Regions from separate parts of the Pseudomonas sp. CGJS7 genome, predicted to be linked through region 1. Evidence: riboswitches for the same ligand, from Rfam matches in the RefSeq annotation. Region 1 holds a riboswitch; each other region holds the start of a gene.
The links. A riboswitch is a leader RNA that binds a small molecule or an ion and turns the genes downstream of it on or off. The one in region 1 is predicted to bind thiamine pyrophosphate.
Positions count from the first base shown of each region.

Region 2: another riboswitch for thiamine pyrophosphate. It lies ahead of V7787_RS00335 (TenA family protein); the one in region 1 lies ahead of thiC (phosphomethylpyrimidine synthase ThiC).
Region 3: another riboswitch for thiamine pyrophosphate. It lies ahead of thiC (phosphomethylpyrimidine synthase ThiC); the one in region 1 lies ahead of thiC (phosphomethylpyrimidine synthase ThiC).

Region 1 is NZ_JBAMDI010000060.1:11,210-15,365, reverse strand. Features, by position in the region: gene V7787_RS29455 (TolC family outer membrane protein) at 1-1,298, opposite strand, end outside; TPP riboswitch at 1,459-1,565, shown strand; gene thiC (phosphomethylpyrimidine synthase ThiC) at 1,720-3,600, shown strand; gene cytX (putative hydroxymethylpyrimidine transporter CytX) at 3,745-4,156, shown strand, end outside.
Region 2 is NZ_JBAMDI010000001.1:77,673-81,828, forward strand. Features, by position in the region: gene V7787_RS00330 (Ig-like domain-containing protein) at 1-1,871, opposite strand, end outside; TPP riboswitch at 2,113-2,227, shown strand; gene V7787_RS00335 (TenA family protein) at 2,306-2,953, shown strand; gene tenA (thiaminase II) at 2,950-3,615, shown strand; gene codB (cytosine permease) at 3,845-4,156, shown strand, end outside.
Region 3 is NZ_JBAMDI010000053.1:16,042-20,197, reverse strand. Features, by position in the region: gene V7787_RS27500 (M23 family metallopeptidase) at 1-771, shown strand, start outside; gene V7787_RS27495 (hypothetical protein) at 794-1,435, opposite strand; TPP riboswitch at 1,534-1,642, shown strand; gene thiC (phosphomethylpyrimidine synthase ThiC) at 1,734-3,611, shown strand; gene V7787_RS27485 (ion channel) at 3,878-4,156, shown strand, end outside.

The DNA.
Region 1 (4,156 bases):
TTCAGGCTCAGGTTGTCGAGGATGTAGTCGTAACGGCTATTGTTGTAGTCGCGCACCGAGGTGTACAGCTGGCGCTGGGCATCAAGCACGTCGACGATGTTGCGGGTACCGACCTGGTAGCCGATTTCGGTGGCTTCCAGCGCGCTCTGGTTGGAAATGATCGACTGCTTGCGCGCCTGTACCTGTTCCACATCGGTGTTCACTGCGCGGTGCAGGTTGCGGGTGTTTTCCACGACCTGGCGGCGCAGGCTTTCACGCTGTTGCTCGCTCTGGCTCAGGCGCTGGTAAGCCTCGCGTACCTGCGAGCTGGTCAGGCCGCCACTGTAGATCGGTATGTTCAGTTGCAGGCCAACGCTGGTCTGCTCGACGTCGCCGCCGTAGCGCACGTTTTGCTGCGGCGCCGGGTTGGTGAAGCCAAGGCTGTCGTTGTCACCCTTCTGGTACTTGGCCACGGCGTCCAGTGTCGGTGCATGCCCGGCCTTGCGCTGACGCAGGGTCTCTTCTGCGGCAGAAACCGCGTAGTTGGTGGCCAGCAGGTTGAGGTTCTGGCGCCCGGCGGTTTCGACCCAGGCTTTGGCATCGTTGGGCGTTGGCACTTGTACCGGCAGGCTATGCACCACGCCCTGGATAGAGGTGTACTCACGGTTGGTCAGGGTTACCAGGGCCTCGAAGGCATCCTGCACCTGGCGTTCGGCGATGATCCGGTTGGCCCGTGCAGTGTCATAACTGGCTTGGGATTGCAGCACGTCGGTCTTGTCCGAAAGGCCCACGTCGAAACGCTCGTTGGACTGGTCCAACTGGCGCTTGAAGGCGGCTTCTTCTGCCTTGGTGGCGGCCAGGTTGTCCTGGGCGCGGAGGACGGCGAAGTAGTTTTGCGCGGTTTGCAGGATCAGGTTTTGCTCGGTCGCCGACAGCTCCAGGGCTGCCTGTTCGTTGACTGCTTCGGCGGCTTGCAACTGGAACCAGCGATCAGCGCGGAAGATCGGCTGAGCCAGGGTCGCGCTCCAGGCGTTGCCGCTGCGATTGGACGTGATGGATGGCTCGTCCAGCTTGGTGCGGGTGTTCATCATCTCGGCACCGGCCGACAGGTTTGGCAGCAACCCGGCGCGGGCCTGCGGCACCACTTCGCGGCGCGCCCCGTAATCGGCGCGGGCTGCAGCCAGGTCGGCGTTGTTGTCCACTGCTTCCTGGTAGACGCTGACCAGATCGGTTTTGACTGTCGAGGGCACGTCCGCTGCCCAGACCACTCCGTTGGACGCACAAGACACGGCTATCGCCAGTGAGAGTTTGCGCAGCATAGAGGCAATCCTTGTACGAAATTTAATTACTGAACTGTTGAGTATCGAGCGATGGGCCAGTGTAGTGCCATGCGCACCCGGCAACAATCGCTCGGTGTGCCTTTCATCATCCGCGCATTTACCTGCTTGGCTTTGCTGACCACTCCAGTCTAGACTGCGCATGTTCTTGTCGGGGTGCCTTGAAGCAAAGGCTGAGATCGCAGAGGTGCGGATCCCGTTGAACCTGATCAGGTTAGCGCCTGCGTAGGGAACAAGATTGCTCGCCTTCCCGGGGAGCCTCTTGTGCCAGGTCCGGGATTGTCACAGCTGCATACAGCTTCAGGCACCCCCATGTCCGGCACTGCACCCAAAGAGGGTGCGTCCGCGCGTTTCAGGTTCACCCCGACATTCCACTGCTAGGAAGCCGTCAGGAGAGCCTGTGATGACCAAACAAGAAAAAGCGATCAACCTCAGCGAATCGGCACAAGTCGATCAGCAGTCCGTGCAACCCTTCCCGCGTTCGCGCAAGGTGTATGTCGAAGGCTCGCGCCCGGACATCCGTGTCCCCATGCGTGAAATCAGCCTGGATGACACCCCGACCGATTTCGGCGGCGAGTCCAACGCCCCGGTGCTGGTGTATGACACGTCTGGCCCGTACACCGACCCCGACGTGATCATCGACGTGCGCAAAGGCCTGGCCGATGTGCGTTCGGCGTGGATCGAAGCCCGCGGTGACACCGAGCGCCTGGAAGGCCTGAGCTCCGACTTCGGCCAGCAGCGCCTGAACGATGCAGAGCTGGCCAAGCTGCGTTTCGCCCATGTGCGCAACCCGCGTCGTGCCAAGGCCGGCGCCAACGTCTCGCAGATGCACTATGCCCGTCAGGGCATCATCACCGCCGAAATGGAATACGTGGCCATCCGCGAAAACATGAAGCTGCAGGAGGCCCGCGCCGCCGGCCTGCTGAATGAGCAACATGCCGGCCACAGCTTCGGTGCCAACATCCCGAAAGAAATCACCCCTGAATTCGTTCGCCAGGAAATCGCCCGTGGCCGCGCGATCATTCCGGCCAACATCAACCACCCGGAAGTAGAGCCGATGATCATCGGTCGCAACTTCCTGGTGAAGATCAACGGTAACATCGGCAACAGCGCCCTGGGTTCCTCGATCGAGGAAGAGGTGGCCAAGCTGACCTGGGGCATCCGCTGGGGCTCGGACACGGTCATGGACCTGTCCACCGGCAAGCACATCCACGAAACCCGCGAGTGGATCATTCGCAACTCGCCGGTGCCGATCGGTACCGTGCCGATCTACCAGGCCCTGGAAAAGGTCAACGGCGTGGCAGAGGACCTGACCTGGGAACTGTTCCGCGACACCCTGATCGAGCAGGCCGAACAGGGCGTGGACTACTTCACCATTCACGCCGGTGTGCTGCTGCGCTATGTGCCCCTGACCGCCAAGCGGGTCACCGGCATCGTCAGCCGCGGTGGCTCGATCATGGCCAAGTGGTGCCTGGCGCACCACAAGGAAAACTTCCTGTACACCCACTTCGACGAAATCTGCGAAATCATGAAGGCCTACGACGTCAGCTTCTCGCTGGGCGACGGCCTGCGCCCTGGCTCGATTGCCGACGCCAACGACGCCGCGCAATTCGGTGAGCTGGAAACCCTCGGCGAGCTGACCAAGATTGCCTGGAAGCACGACGTGCAATGCATGATCGAAGGCCCCGGCCACGTGCCGATGCAATTGATCAAAGAGAACATGGACAAGCAGCTGGAGTGCTGCGACGAGGCGCCGTTCTACACCCTCGGCCCACTGACTACCGACATCGCGCCGGGTTACGACCACATCACCTCGGGCATTGGTGCGGCGATGATCGGCTGGTTCGGTTGCGCCATGCTCTGCTACGTCACGCCGAAGGAGCACCTGGGCCTGCCGAACAAGGACGACGTCAAGACCGGCATCATCACCTACAAGATCGCCGCGCATGCCGCCGACCTTGCCAAGGGCCACCCGGGTGCACAGATTCGCGACAACGCCTTGTCCAAGGCGCGTTTCGAGTTCCGTTGGGAAGACCAGTTCAACCTGGGCCTCGACCCGGACACCGCCCGTGCTTTCCACGACGAGACCCTGCCGAAGGAATCGGCCAAGGTCGCGCACTTCTGCTCGATGTGCGGGCCGAAGTTCTGCTCGATGAAGATCACCCAGGAAGTGCGTGAGTACGCTGCCAAGATCGAGGCCGTGGATGTGACGGTCGAGCAAGGCATGCGTGAGCAGGCCGAGCGGTTCCGCCAGGAAGGCAGCCAGCTGTACCACAAAGTCTAAACCGCAGCACCTTACCCTGTGGGAGCGGGCTTGCCCGCGAAGCAAGCACTGCGGTGCATGGCACCGGCTTTGCCGGTGTTCGCGGGCAAGCCCGCTCCCACAGGGTGGTGTATGCCACTTAACATCACTCCTGCGGACATGACCATGACATCACCCAGCCAGTTCTCTCCCGACCATCCAATCCCCATCCAGCAGCGCATCTTCGGTGCTCGCGACCTGTTTTCACTGTGGTTTTCCCTCGGCATCGGCCTGATGGTGCTGCAGGTCGGCGCTATGCTGGCGCCAGGCCTGGGCCTTGCTGGCGCGGTGCTGGCCATCGCTCTGGGCACCGGTGTCGGTGTGCTGTTGCTGGGGGCGGCGGGGGTTATTGGCAGTGACACCGGGCTGTCCGCCATGGGCACCCTGAAACTCAGCCTGGGCAGCCATGGCGCGCGCTTGCCGGCGCTGCTCAACTTGCTGCAACTGGTGGGTTGGGGCGCTTTCGAGATTATCGTCATGCGCGATGCTGCCAGCTTGCTGGGTGCGCGAGCGTTCGGTGAGGAAAGTGCCTGGAACA
Region 2 (4,156 bases), on a different contig from region 1:
TCGGCAATGGCCTGCACCGGCAAGACGCCGTTGTTGTCCTGCAGGTTGCCGTCACCATTGAGGTCCATCGTGCCGTCGAATGGCACCGCGTGTTCCATGATGTTGCCGTCGTTGGCGATCATGTGGAACGGCACCCGCGCATACGACAGGTTGGAGCCGGACGGGCCTTTGAACTCACCACTGGTACCGGCAATCTCCCGCACCACGGCGAACTTGAAGTAGCGTGACACCGAGCCGTTGAGGAGACGGAAACGGTAACTGCGCGCACGCACCTTGAGCCTGGGCTTGTACTGCCAGTTGACCAGAATCTGGTCAGCGAGGAAGCCGTCCGTGTTGAACGGGTTGAACCACAGCTGGCCATTGGCATCCCAGGCTTTGTCGGCAATCACCAGGTTGACGTCATAGTCACGGTTCCCCCAAGGCATGGCTGAACCGCTTGGGAAGCGCAGGTTGACGCCGTCCTGCAGGGCCTCGTTGCCGCGGTCCAGGGCGCTGTAGTAGTTCATCATCACGGCGTTGCCCTTGTAGACGTTCTGCGCCGTGAAATCCATCATGTGGTCGTGGAACCAGTGGGTACTCATGGTTTCGCGCCAGTCGCCACGAATCTTGATGCTGCCGTTCTCGCAGGTTTTCAGGCCCGGTGAACCATCGTTGACGAACAAGGTTTCACCCGGCGAGCAGGGGAAAGCGGCACGCGGGTCCTGGGCACGGGTGTTGATGGTGTCGTAGCCGGCCAGCTGCACCGGCCACCGGTAGTCGTAATACTGGCCAGGGAAGAAGTACGCGTTGGCAAAGCCGTCGCTTTCGGCCGGGGAGTGGCCGTTGTGCTCGTGGGTCGAGATGGTATGCAGGCCAAAGCCACCGTTGGCCGAGGGGTCAATTGGCAGGGCGTTGTAATGGCGCATCAGGATCGGCTGGCCGTAGCGCACCATCAGCAGCTTGGGCGGGAAAGTGCCGTCGAAGGTCCACAGCGATTTGTGGTTTTGCAGCGGCATGTTCGGATGGAAGCGTGTGTCGATGCCCTTGGTGGTGCCCAGCGTGGTCGGAATGTCGGAGGTCTGGTAGTACAGGCCTCCCGGGGCGAATTCACCGACGGCATAGTTGTGCAGTTGCTTGCGGTCGCGCAGGCCGAGGTTGATGCGCGCACCGGCCTGGGCGGTCTTGAACGCTGCCTGCGGGTAGAACTCGTTCCAGCGCTGGTGCGACCAGCCTTTTCCTGGTGGCCGGCCTTCAGCGGGCGAGCCGACCGGCTGGCGGTTGAGGAACATCTCGATCTGCGCCTTCCATGGGTTGCGGTCCAGCACGTTGGCGTACTGGGTCGGGAACGGGTACAGCCCGGGTTGCTTGAGAAACGCTTCCAGTGCGTTGCCACTGGGGCCGCTGCGTGCCACCACGTTGGGGTCTTGGGCGGGGGCCGCGCCGAGGGTCGGTACCGGGAAGCTCAGATCGGGCACCGGCGTGGTCGGGTCGAGCTTCTCTGGTCCGAATTCTTCGAACAGCAACAGTTGCTGGGTGAAAGGTTGCGCACCGAACAACGGGCTGGGTTTGCCGTTGGTAGGGTACTTGTCCGACGTTTGCAGGGCAGGCGGCAGCACGTTGTCGGTGCGTACCGTGTTGCGGTCGCCATACACGCCATCGGTCAGCTCCAGCGAGCCTTCGTTGGCCTCCGGCATGGTGTTCAGCTCAAGCAAGGCAGCGGTCGGGTCGTCCGGCTGGTCGGTGTAGGCCGACGGGTCGGTCGGCGGTGGCATGCTGTTGTCGTCGAGGGGGGCTGCCATGGCCGTGATCAACCCGAGGCTGATCATCAGCGCAGTGACGGAGGATAGATGGAACGCGCGTCTGGACGCGTGACTCGCAGCAGGTGTTTTCATTGGCTTAAGCCTCTTTTGCGGCCGTAGGGCCTTAAGCCATCAATGGCGTTTTGCCCGTTAAATGGCCATCAGCAACAGCTATGCCAACAGATATTTCAGTAATGCTTTGACATACAAAACCTTGCAGTGTCTGGCGTGCACTAAAAAATGGAGCGTCAAGAATGGGGACAGATACCCATTAGCGGGTCAGCATTGCCCACAGTTTGGGGAGTGACATGCGCGGCGCCCTCGGGTATACCTGAGCGCTACCAAGGGGAGCCCGGCAATGGGCTGAGAAACCGCTGAACGCCACAGCGCGGTGACCCTTCGAACCTGATCCGGATCATGCCGGCGAAGGGATGGGGCTTGTAACCTGCCTTTTTGCCGGCCTCACTGCGAGGCCAGTCCATGTCAATTGCCAAGGTCTCGCTGTCACCCTCATCAAGGACAGCAACATGACCGAACGTTTCAGCCAGTCCCTGCGCCGCCAGAGCGAGCCGACCTGGTCGGCGGCCGTTGGCCACCGTTTCGTGACCCGATTGTGCGACGGCAGCCTGCCTGACCCGATCATGGTCGACTACCTGGTTCAGGACCACCGTTTCCTCGACAGCTTCGTGACCCTGCTAGGCGCGGCCATCGCCACCGCTGACACGTTTGAAGCCCGCCTGCGTTTCGGCCGCTTTGCCGGGATGATCTGCAGTGACGAGAACACATACTTCCTGCGTGCCTTCGAGGCCTTGGGTGTCAGCCCGGCGCAACGCAGTGAACCGGCCGATACCGCGCCTACCGCAGGTTTCAAGGCGATCATGCGCGAAGCGGCAGCCACCCGTTCCTATGCAGCGGCACTGGCGGTGCTGAACGTTGCCGAAGGCCTGTACCTGGACTGGGCGCTCAAGGCGCCGAAACCGATGCCGGACAACTTCGTCCATGCCGAGTGGATTACCCTGCATGACAACCCGGCATTCCAGGCATTCGTCGCTTTCCTGCAGGCCGAGCTGGACCGCGTCGGCCCGCAGGAGGCCGCATTGGCAAGTGACTTCTACCAGCGCACGGTGGCGCTGGAGCTGGCTTTCTTCGATGCAGTTTATCCGGAGGGCAAATGAGCATGGATATCTTCGAGCGCCTCAAGGCTGCTGCCACACCACAATGGAACCGCTACGTAGACCATGATTTCGTGCGGCAGATGGGCGAGGGCACGCTGAGCGAGGAAGCGTTCCGGACCTACCTTGTGCAGGATTACCTGTTCCTGATCCAGTTCGCCCGCGCCTGGGCGCTGGCCGCCTACAAAAGCCGCCGCCCGGCCGACATTCGTGCAGCGCAGGCCGGGCTGTCGGCGATCCTGGATGAAACCGAGCTGCACTTGCGCCTGTGCGCGCGCTGGGGCTTGACCCAGGCAGACATCGAGGCCGCGCCAGAGCATCAGGCCACGGTGGCATACACCCGTTATGTGCTGGACTGCGGCGCAGCCGGCGACCTGCTGGAGCTGCATGTGGCACTGGCACCTTGCGTGATCGGCTATGCCGAAATCGGCCGGACCCTGGCCGGGCGCATTGGCGACTTGAGCAATCACCCCTACCGCGAGTGGATTGGCGAGTATGCCGGGGAGGGCTACCAAGGGGTGGCCGCAGCAGCGCGCAAGCACCTGGACGAACTGGCAGCGCGCAGCATGACCGAGCAGCGGTTCGCCGAACTGGCAGGGATTTTTGGACAGGCCTCTAGCCTGGAGGCTGATTTCTGGCAAATGGGGTTGGACGGGACCGTGTAAACCGCCGTGGGCTGGGTGATTACTACCCAGCCCAGGCCCGCTTTGGTGCATGGGCGCCTCAAAATAAGTCGTCCCGCACACTTCAGATCGTCAGATCGCAGCTTTAATGTGCACAGTGCATATGGATTTCTGGGCGAGCAGCCCGATTTCTTCCGGGTGGCGGCGCAGGGAAAAGCGGCCCGCATATTGCTCTTTCTGCTCCCAACTACACACCCGGAGCCCCCGTGCAATGAGCTCACCCAGCGAATTTCCCCTCAGCGAAGCCCCCCAGTCCGCCCGCAAGGGCCTGCTGCCGATCGCGATGGTCTTGTTCAGCTTCACCTTCTTTACCGGCACGATGTTCGCCGGCGGCAAGCTGGGCATGGCATTCAGTTTTGTCGACATGCTGTGGGTGGCTACCCTCGGCAACAGTTTGCTTGCCTTGTATGCCGCAGTGTTGGCCTTCATTGCCTCGCGCAGCGGGCTGAATACCGTGTTGATGGGACGCTTCTGTTTCGGTGAAGCGGGGAGCCGGCTCTCGGACTTTCTGCTGGGTTTTGCC
Region 3 (4,156 bases), on a different contig from region 1:
CGCGAATCGCTGTACGAAAACGACGGCCCCAACGCCAAGGGCGCGGTGACCGTGGCCCGGGCCAATCCGCTGCAGGCGCTGTTCGAACGTTCCGGCGCCAGCGAGTACAGCGCGGCGCTGAGCGGCGACGGCGAGTTCCAGTTGGTCTACGGCCGTTTGTTCAACGAAGCGCGCAAGGCGCAAGCGCCGTCGGCGCGTTTCGCCAAGGCCGGCCCGGACGTGCAACCGCTCTCGCCCAACGGCCTGCTGCAGTTCCCGTTCCCGCGCGGCGCGCGCTGGCATGTCGGCGGCGCCCACACCAACACCGGCTCGGGCAACTACCCGATGTCCTCGCTGGACATGTCGCTGGGCGGCGGCTGGGGCAGCAACCAGAACAACGTCTGGGTGTCGGCGTCGGCGGCGGGTTCGTTCAAGCGCCATTCCTCGTGCTTCGCCGAGGTGGTGCATAGCGGCGGCTGGTCGACCACCTACTACCACCTGATGAACATCCAGTACAACACCGGCGCCAACGTGTCGATGAACACCGCCATCGCCAATCCGGCCAATACCCAGGCGCAGGCGCTGTGCAACGGCGGCAGCTCGACCGGCCCGCACGAGCATTGGTCGCTCAAGCAGAACGGCAGCTTCTATCACCTCAACGGCACGTATCTGTCGGGCTATCGCATCACCGCCACCGGCAGCAGCTACGACACCAACTGCAGCCGGTTCTATCTGACCAAGAACGGTCAGAACACCTGCTACGGCTGGTACACCAACCCGGGCCCGAACTAAGGCCCGCGCCGTGCCCGCGTCCTCAGCCGCCCCACGGCGGCGGGGGCGCGGGTATCGGTTGGGTCAGATCGAACTCGACCCGGAACAGGCGGCCGGGGCGGGCGAGTTCGTAGATAAAACGCTGCGAGTCGATCTCCACCGCCCAAACGTTCGGCACCGAGACTTCGCGGCCGAGTTTGCGGAACAGCGCGCGGCTGTGCGCATCGGCGGGGAATTCGTAGCGGCCGGCTTTGTCGCCGGCGATCAGGTCGCCGCCGTACTGAGTCAATTGATCTTCGCTGCCGTCGCGGTGGCGGTGATCGTGCTTGAAACTCAAGCCATCGCCGGTGCGCGCGAACACCCAGGTGCGCGAATGGTCGTCGCCGACATGGAACGGGACGCGGACGGCGTCGTCCTTGCAACCGCGCACGTGCATGACCAGGGTCTTGCCGGCGAACGGATCGTCGGCGGCGGCCGGCGTATTGGCGACGATGCGGCCGGCGAAGGCCTTGCCGCACAAGCCCTGCAGCGCCACTACCAAATCCTTGCCGCGGGCGGCGGTGGCTTCCATCCCCGGCGAGGGCGGCGGCAGCACTACGACTCGGTCCATGGGGCCGCAGGCGCTCAGCAGCAAGGCCAGCAGGGCGAGCGGGGCAAGGGAGCGGGGCAGGCGGGATGGGTTCATGCCGGCACGCTAGCGGGCCGGCACCGCGCCGGCAAGGCGGACCGAGAGCAAGGGCGGCGGCGAGATTGGCGCCCGGCGCCGTTTCCAGGTCTAATGCACGCTTGAAGCGGGGGTACCGCGACGGGCCTGAACGGCCGTCCGGTTGAGACAGTCCCTTCGAACCTGATGCGGTTGAGACCGCCGTAGGGAAGCTTCGCAGGACGCGATCTGGCGTCCGCGCGCCCGCTTTGTGCGAGTCGAACTCGCAACGCCGCACCCGTGTGTGTGCGGCTTTCCCCTCCAAAGCGGACCAATTGCCATGAATGCGGTGCCCTCCGAACTGATCCAGCAAGCCGAGCAACTCTCGGCAGACGTCACTCGCCCGATCCCCGGTTCGCGCAAGATCTACGTGCAAGGCTCGCGCGCGGACTTGCAGGTGCCGATGCGCGAGATCGAACTCGCCCGCACGCCGACCATCTTCGGCGGCGAAGACAACGCACCGCTGGCGGTGTACGACACCTCCGGCGCGTATACCGATCCCAACGCGCGCATCGACCTCGCCTCGGGCCTGGCGCCGCTGCGCGCGGCCTGGATCGCCGAGCGCGGCGACACCGAGCTGCTGAGCGGCCTGTCCTCGGAGTTCGGCCGCAAGCGCGAGCACGACCCCAAGCTGGCGCACGTGCGCTTCGGCAACCGGCCGCTGCCGCGCCGCGCCGTCGCCGGCGCCAACGTCACCCAGATGCATTACGCGCGCCGCGGCATCGTCACGCCGGAAATGGAGTACATCGCGATCCGCGAGAACCAGCGGCTGGAATCGATCCGCGAAGCGCACCTGCTCAATCAGCACCCGGGCCAGAGCTTCGGCGCCGATATCCAGAAGATCATCACCCCCGAGTTCGTCCGCGACGAAGTCGCGCGCGGCCGCGCGATCATCCCCAACAACATCAATCACCCCGAAAGCGAGCCGATGATCATCGGCCGCAACTTCCTGACCAAGGTCAACGCCAACATCGGCAATTCCGCGGTGTCTTCGGGCATCGCCGAGGAAGTGGAGAAGCTGGTGTGGTCGATGCGCTGGGGCGGCGACACGGTGATGGACCTGTCGACCGGCAAGCACATCCACGAAACCCGCGAGTGGATCATCCGCAATTCGCCGGTGCCGATCGGTACGGTGCCGATCTATCAGGCGCTGGAGAAGGTCGACGGCCGCGCCGAAGAACTCAACTGGGAGATCTTCCGCGACACCCTGATCGAACAGGCCGAGCAGGGCGTGGATTACTTCACCATCCACGCCGGCGTGTTGCTGCGTTACGTGCCGCTGACCGCCAAGCGCGTCACCGGCATCGTCTCGCGCGGCGGCTCGATCCTGGCCAAGTGGTGCTTGGCGCACCACAAGGAAAACTTCCTCTACACCCACTTCGAAGACATCTGCGAAATCATGAAGGCCTACGACGTGGCCTTCTCGCTCGGCGACGGCTTGCGCCCGGGTTCGATCGCCGACGCCAACGACGCGGCCCAGTTCGGCGAGTTGGAAACCCTGGGCGAGCTGACCCAGATCGCCTGGAAGCACGACGTGCAGACCATGATCGAAGGCCCCGGCCACGTGCCGATGCAGTTGATCAAGGAAAACATGGAAAAGCAGCTGGAGGTGTGCGGCGAAGCGCCGTTCTACACCCTCGGCCCGCTGACCACCGACATCGCGCCGGGTTACGACCACATCACCAGTGCGATCGGCGCGGCGATGATCGGTTGGTACGGCACCGCGATGCTTTGTTACGTCACGCCCAAGGAGCATTTGGGCCTGCCGAACAAGCACGATGTGCGCGAAGGTTTGATGGCGTACAAGATCGCCGCGCACGCGGCCGATCTGGCCAAGGGCCATCCGGGCGCGCAGGCGCGCGACAACGCGATGAGCAAGGCGCGGTTCGAGTTCCGTTGGGAAGATCAGTTCAATATCGGCCTGGATCCGGAGCGGGCGCGCGAGTACCACGATGAAACGCTGCCGAAGGATGCGCACAAGGTCGCGCATTTCTGCTCGATGTGCGGGCCGCATTTCTGTTCGATGAAGATCACCCAGGATGTGCGCGAGTACGCCAAGGAGCATGGCGTGGAGGAAACCGCCGCGTTGAGCGAGGGCATGGCGGAGAAGGCGGCGGAGTTCCGGGCGCAGGGTGCTGAGGTTTACAAGCGCGCTTGATCGCACGGCTGGCGCGTCGCTTGAGGCGGCGCGCCGGCGATGGGGCTTTGGGGGTTGCCGCTAAAAGCAAATCCCCCTCAATCCCCCTTTTTCAAAGGGGGAAGACAAGCAGGGGCGCGGTACTCGACGCAGCGTCCAGCCACCACGCCTCAACCCGAAGCACCTCCCCCTTTGAAAAAGGGGGATTGAGGGGGATTTGCTCTTAGCTTCTTAGCTTCTGCCGCAACCCTCTGTCGGCCCCGCGGCAACTCCTGCAAACTCCCGCCATGAGCGAACTCAGCTACGCATCCCTCAAATGGCGCGTCATCGCCCGCCGGCATCCCTCGGCGTTCCTGCTGGCGGCGCAGTTGCTGAGCATGCTGGCCTATCCCTTGTTCGAACCCGCCGGCGGCGGCCGGGTGGTGTTCGGCGCGTTCGGCGTATTGGTGCTGGCGCTGGCGGTGTGGGTGGTCAACCGCAGCCCGGCGATCAAATGGATCGCCTGGATCATCGCGGTGCCGGCGTTCGCGTTGTCGGTGCTGTCGGTGCTGATCGAAAGCCCGGGC